2 regions of the Herbaspirillum seropedicae genome follow, and region 2 is predicted to be linked to the other one. Evidence: predicted binding sites of a transcription regulator. Region 2 holds the regulator's gene; the other holds the start of a gene.
The links. Region 2 encodes HrcA, which represses chaperone genes, less so after heat shock. Its sites were predicted from a motif close to TTAGCACTCNNNNNNNNNGAGTGCTAA; they were not measured.
Positions count from the first base shown of each region.

Region 1: rpoH (RNA polymerase sigma factor RpoH) is a predicted target of HrcA. The motif match lies at 1,515-1,541, and genes of this name have one in related genera.

Region 1 is NZ_CP011930.1:4,745,795-4,749,205, reverse strand. It holds gene ACP92_RS20690 (SCO family protein) at 1-380, shown strand, start outside; gene rpoH (RNA polymerase sigma factor RpoH) at 489-1,388, opposite strand; gene ACP92_RS20680 (Abi family protein) at 1,809-2,912, shown strand; gene ftsX (permease-like cell division protein FtsX) at 2,934-3,411, opposite strand, start outside.
Region 2 is NZ_CP011930.1:664,288-667,698, reverse strand. It holds gene ACP92_RS03055 (NAD kinase) at 1-433, opposite strand, end outside; gene ACP92_RS03050 (HAD family hydrolase) at 470-1,204, shown strand; gene hrcA (heat-inducible transcriptional repressor HrcA) at 1,276-2,304, shown strand; gene fur (ferric iron uptake transcriptional regulator) at 2,392-2,817, opposite strand; gene ACP92_RS03035 (outer membrane protein assembly factor BamE) at 3,011-3,411, shown strand, end outside.

The DNA.
Region 1 (3,411 bases), 1.4 Mb from region 2:
AATGCCCGGATGTCTGCCCGACCACCATGGTCGAGATGTCCAATGTGATGAAGGAACTGGGGCCGGATGCGGACAAGGTGCAGGTGCTGTTCGTGACCGTCGACCCCGAGCGCGATACCCAGGAAGTGCTGTCGCAATACGTGCCAGCCTTCGACAAGCGTTTCCTCGGCCTGCGCGGCGACCAGCAGCAGACCGAGAAGGTCGCCAAGGAATTCAAGGTGTTCTACCAGAAGGTCCCGGGCAAGCAGCCGGGCAGCTATACCATGGACCACACCGCGGGCAGCTACGTGTTCGATCCGCAGGGCCGTATCCGCCTCTTCGTCAAGCACGGCCAGGGGCCGCAGACGCTGGCGCATGACATCAAGCTGTTGCTGTCCTGATGGCTTGAAACGATATCAATCGTCTGGTTGGTCTGGATAACAAGAAAGGCGCCCTCGGGCGCCTTTGTTGTTGGTACTGCCGACTCGTACTGAGCCGCCAGGAGCCGATCAGGAATAGGCCTGAAGCGAGGTCTTCATCTTCTTCAGCGCCACCGCCTCGATCTGGCGGATACGCTCGGCCGAGACGCCGAACTCGTCAGCCAGCTCGTGCAGCGTCGCCCCGGAGCCATCGTCATTGGCCAGCCAGCGGGCCTCGACAATGCGGCGCGAGCGCTCATCCAGCTTGGACAGTGCGGCTTCCAGGCCTTCGGACTGCAGGCGGTCGTACTGCTTGGCCTCGATCACGCGGGTCGGCTCCGAATTGTCCGACGACAGGTAGGCGATGGGCGCGAACTTGTCATCTTCATCATCGGTGGGCGATTCCAGGGCGATGTCGCGACCGGACAGACGGGTTTCCATCTCGATCACTTCCTCGCGCTTGACGTCCAGGGTCTTGGCCAGGGCCTCGACCTGGGCCGGCGTCATCGCGTCCAGACCTTCCTTGTGGCTGCGCAGGTTGAAGAACAGCTTGCGTTGGGCCTTGGTGGTCGCCACCTTGACCAGGCGCCAGTTCTTCAGGATGTACTCGTGGATCTCGGCCTTGATCCAATGCATGGCATAGGACACCAGGCGCACGTTCTGGGCCGGGTCGAAGCGCTTGACGGCCTTCATCAGGCCGATATTGCCTTCCTGGATCAGGTCGGCGTGCGGCAGGCCGTAGCCCAGGTAGCCACGGGCGATCGAGACCACCAGGCGCAGGTGCGACAACACCATCTTCTGGGCGGCGCCCAGATCGTTCTTTTCGCGCAGGTCGCGGGCCAGCTTGACCTCTTCCTCGTGGGTCAGCATGGGCAGGCGGTTCACTGCCGAGATATACGCGTCGATGTTGCCCAGGCTGCCGGAAAAACCCAGCGCGAGTGCATTGGACTCGGCAGGCATGAGTGCAGTTTGTGCAGACGCAGTTTTCATGGATTCTCCTTGGTTCCTAACGGAAACAGTGTGAAGCGGTAGAGTCGCGCACCAGAGCCAGACTGGTCTGTGCTGCGACGCGATTTGATGCATGACCCCAAAAGTGGAGCATTTCGATAAGGTATTCTAGCACTCGTCACCCAGGAGTGCTAATAGCATGAAAGTGAAGGTTCAATAGCGACAAGCTATTGCTCTTCCGATGACCATTGCATTCTTTCCCCTCCATATTAGTCGTGTTCGGGCGACAAAAGTTGCGATCCGGGTCAACCGCGGCCCAGAAACTTGTAACAAATTTTGTGGCGGAAAAGGACGGGCGGGGATGAGGGGTGGCGAGGCCATGTCTGCCACCCACAGTCAGCAAGCAGACTCGTCAACAGACGAGAATATCCCTGCGAAGAAGACGGTCGGGCAGGCGAATTATTGTTGCAGCGCAGTTCGAACGCTAAAATTTCCCGCCAGAAAGTCCAAAGCCCGCTGCTGCGGGCTTTGTCCTCAATTTACAGGGGCACGACCGGTTGCCCGGAAAACCCCTGTCTCTATGCGTCGAAGTATAGCACTCTGCGTTTTGCGCTTTCAACCCATATGCAGAAACACTTCTCGACGCCGCGTCTGGCGGCCCTCGATAGCTTCTTTGTCACCACTTCGCACCGCGACGCGCTGGGATGCTATGCCTGGAACCAGGCGGTCAGCGCTGGCTTTCTGCCACTTCTGGCTGATGTCGAGGTTTCTCTGCGAAACGCTTTGCATCGTGCTTTATCCCAGTATTTTCACGCGGTCGACTCATCAGACTGGATGATGCCCCGGCCCAATCCGGCCCACGGCATCAATCCTGCGGCTCCTGTTCAGTTGCCGCCTGTCCACAAGCTCACGCCCAAGGCGCGCGAAGATGTGGTTTCGGCAATGGGAAAGATCAAGGCTCGCAAGCCGGCTGGCTACCTCGTGAGCCCGGATGATGTCGTCGCAGCCTTGCCCTTTGGTTTCTGGGAAGTGCTCATTGCCGGGCTGGCCCATCGGTCCCAGCCGCCCGGGTTGCAGGCGGCAATTCTGGCCGCGGCTTTTCCCTACGCGGCTGACACGGCGACTACGCCCTACGGCAGTCAGGATTTCAGGATGCGGTTGGTCAAGCTGCTCAAGAGAATCCGCGACATCCGCAACCGCATCGGTCATCACGAGGCATTGTGGAGCACACCGGAGTTCAATGTGTTCGGTGTACTGGGACACATCCCCCGCCGGCCCCGGCACACCGTGAACAGCCTGCGCAAGTTTGCGGAAAAGCTCTCCTGGTTTGGCGGCTGGATCGATCCGGGCATCTCGGCTTATATGCAAAACAATGACCACTGGTGGTCACTGCAGGTCCTGCTTCAACGGCAGGCGCTGGCAACTTATCGCGTGCTTGGGGGCGCAGTTGGCACTTACCGCCGTCTTCTGGAGGCGACCCGCACACCGGCCAATGGAACCATGCCTACGCTGCGCACACGGCACAAACGGCACAAACGGCGAATTGTCGACCGTTACTATTTCTGATGGGGATGCGGGTAGTTACGCTCAAGCCCCACGCGCCATCTGCCTGCGCACCGACAACATGGCCCCGAACAAGCCCAGCAATGCGCTCACTGCCAGCAGCAGTCCGATGGCCATCGGGCTGGGCAGGGCCAGCTGGAATTCGGAGGCATACAGATGGGCGAAATCCAGGATGGCCGCATTGAGCGGCTGCTGCGCCGCCACCACCAGCCCCAGCGCCACCAGCCCGGCGCACACGCCCAGCAGGGCGCCGGTGTAGTAGAAGGGACGATAGATGAAGGAATTGGTCGCCCCGAACAGGCGCGAGACCTCGATCTCATCGCGTTGCGTCATCACCTGCAGGCGGATGGTGTTGAACACCACCGCCACCACCACCGCACCCAGCGTGATGCCCAGGAACAGCAGCACCAGCCGCAGGATGCGCAGCAGCGCCGCCAGCCGCTTGACCCATTCGGAATCGATCTGCACCGTATCCACGCCGGCCTGCTTCTGCAACTGCTGG
Region 2 (3,411 bases):
CCTCGCGATAGACCCGCGCTTCCAGCAGCGAACGCGACTCGGCCTCGACCTTGCCCTCCAGCATATCGGCCAGAGCCGGTATCATGCGGTCTTGCGCGATATCGGTAATGAAGCCCAGGCGACCCTGGTTGATGCCGATGAGCGGGACATTGTAGGGCGCCAGCTGGCGCGCGATGCCCAGCATGGTGCCGTCGCCGCCGACCACGATGGCCACGTCGGCATGCTGGCCGATCTGCTCGGTGGTCAGGCTGTCATAGCCTTGCAGCGCGACGTTCTCGGCGGTTTCCGCCTCGAATACCACGGTGTGGCCATGCGACTCTAGGAACACGGCAATGTCCGACAAGATCTGCGCAATGCCGACGGCCTGGAACTTGCCGACGATGGCGACGGTTTTGGGTACGGCTGCCTGAACGGGTAATTTGATGGGCCACATGCTGCGGATTAGACCATAATTTGAGATGACATTGTAATGAAACCAAGCGCTTCCACCCTGCCCGCCTCGCCGGCCGCCTCCCCCATCCAGGCGGTCCTGTTCGACCTCGACGATACCCTATGGGCCATCGAACCCGTGCTGGTGCGCGCCGAAACCCTGCTCTACGACTGGCTGCGCCAGCATGCGCCCGCCGTGGCGGCGGCCCACACCATCGCCAGCCTGCGCGAGCGCCGCATGGCGCTGATGCAGACCGATCCCGCCTACCGCATCAATCTCTGGAAGCTGCGCCATACGGCGCTCTCGGAGGTCTTCCGTGAACATGACGTGGACCTGGCGCTGGTCGACCCGGCCATGGCCCTGTTCTCTGAAGCGCGCAGCACCGTCGCGCTGTTCGACGACGTGGAGCCGGCCCTGCTGCGCCTGAAGGGCAAGCTCACCCTGGGCTCGGTCTCCAACGGCTTTGCCGATCTGGAGCGCATCGGGCTGGCCGGCCATTTTGGGGTCTCCATCGCCGCGCATCGCTTCGGCCGCGCCAAGCCCGACCCGGCCATCTTCCATGCCGCCTGCGAAGCGCTGCAGGTGGCGCCGGGCGCGACCGTCTATGTCGGCGACGATCCCTTGCTGGACGTGCAAGGCGCCCAGCAGGCGGGTCTGAAGGCAGTCTGGATGAACCGCTTCGGGCGCGTGCTGCCCGAGGACATCCGGCCCGACGCCGTCTGCCGCGACCTGCATGAGCTGCATGACTGGCTGGAGGCGCAATCCGCGGCATGACGAAGGGGCAAATCAGGCCATCGGCGCTGGTGGCGTCACTTTTTGCAGAATAAGCCGCTAGAATATGCACCATGCAACTCGATAACCGCGCCCGCACACTGCTCAAGGCCCTGGTCGAACGGTACATCGCCGACGGCCAGCCGGTCGGTTCGCGCGCCCTGTCGAAACTGTCGGGCCTGGAACTGTCACCGGCAACCATCCGCAACATCATGGCCGATCTCGAAGAGATGGGCTTCGTCGCCAGCCCGCACACCTCGGCGGGCCGCGTGCCCACGCCGCGCGGCTATCGCATGTTCGTCGATACCCTGCTCACCGTCGAGGCCATCGACGAAAGCGCGCTGGAAGGCCGCCTGCAGGCCCGCCTGCAACACAGCACCTCGCCCCAGAAGATCATCACCAATGCAGCCCAGGTGCTGTCGTCGCTGTCGCAGTTTGCCGGTGTGGTGATGACACCCAAGCGCGAATCGGTATTCCAGCAGATCGAGTTCCTGCGGCTCTCCGAAAAGCGCATCCTGCTGGTCATCGTCGACCAGGGCGGCGACGTGCAGAACCGCATGCTCCTCACCGAGGTCGATTACACCCCCAGCCAGCTGACCCAGGCCGCCAACTACATCAACCAGCACTACGCCGGCCAGTCCTTCGACCAGGTGCGCATGCACCTGCAGGGCGAACTGCGCCAGTTGCGCGACGACATGACCGCGCTGATGCAGGCTGCCGTCGAAGCCGGCAGCGACGCCATGAGCGAAGAGGCCGACAACAACGTGGTCATCTCCGGCGAGCGCAACCTGCTGTCGGTGACCGACCTGTCGTCCAACATGAATTCGCTGCGTCGCCTCTTCGACATGTTCGAGCAGAAGACCGGGCTCTTGCAGTTGCTGGATGTCTCCAGCAAGGCCACCGGCGTGCAGATCTTCATCGGCGGCGAGTCCCAGCTGGTGCCCATGGATGACATGAGCATCGTCACCGCGCCCTATGAAGTCAACGGCCGCATCGTCGGCACCCTGGGCGTGATCGGGCCGACCCGCATGGCCTATGAGCGCGTCATCCCTATCGTCGATATCACGGCCAAGCTGCTCTCCAGCGCCTTGAGCCAGCATTGAATCCGCAGGGCGGGCCGGAATGCAAAAAAGCCACGTGAGGTACACGTGGCTTTTTTCATATGACAGCGCGGAGAGCTTGCGTAGCGCTTATTTCTTCAGCTTCTTGCAGTTCTTGCAATGACCGTAGAGGGCCAGGGCGTGGTCGGCGATCTCGAAACCGTGCTCCTGGGCAATCTTCAGCTGACGCTTCTCGATCTCGGCGTCGAAGAATTCCTCGACCTTGCCGCAGTCCAGGCAGACCAGGTGGTCGTGGTGCGAGCCCTCGTTGAGTTCGAAGACGGCCTTGCCGGTCTCGAAGTGATTACGCTGGAGCAAGCCGGCCTGCTCGAACTGGGTCAGCACCCGGTAGACGGTGGCCAGACCCACATCGAGATTGTCGGAAAGCAATTGTTTATAGACATCTTCAGCGCTCAAGTGACGCACCGAGGTGTTCTGGAATATCTCCAGGATCTTCAGGCGAGGTAAGGTAGCCTTCAGGCCGCTGGCCTTCAGTTCGGATGGATTGTTCGGCATGGTAGAGTGGGTTCCCGGGTTTTGGACTGGTCTCAAACAGGCGCGCGGGTCCCGCGGGGAAGGCCTGGGGACGGTTCCGGCTGGCTGTGGAGAAGCCTTTTGCTGACGGAACGCACTCATGCCTATTTAAGAAGTAAGTTCTAGCTTATCATATAGTGCTTTAGGCTCATGGCTCAACCCGGTTGAAAACTTTATGCTCATGCTTTCCCGTCTGAAGTCCCGTCATCATTCCGCCGCAATCGGCCTGGCCGCCTTGCTGGCGCTGTCGCTGGCCGGCTGCTCCTCGACCAAGGCCCCGGACCAGGCTGCGGCCGACGCCCAGGGCGTGAAAGTGAGCGGCAAGAGCAACAGCCTGTTCGGTTTCCTGCGCCCCTACCGCATCGACATCCAGCAAGGCAACTTCGTCTCCCGCGAGATGGTGGCGCAACTGCGTCCGGGCCTCACACGCGACCAGGTGCGCTTCGTGCTGGGTACGCCGCTGCTGACCGACATGTTCCACACCAACCGCTGGGACTACGATTTCCGCCTGGCCAAGGGCAATGGCGAGATCATGACCAGCCGCGTGACCGTGTTCTTCAAGGATGACCTGCTGGA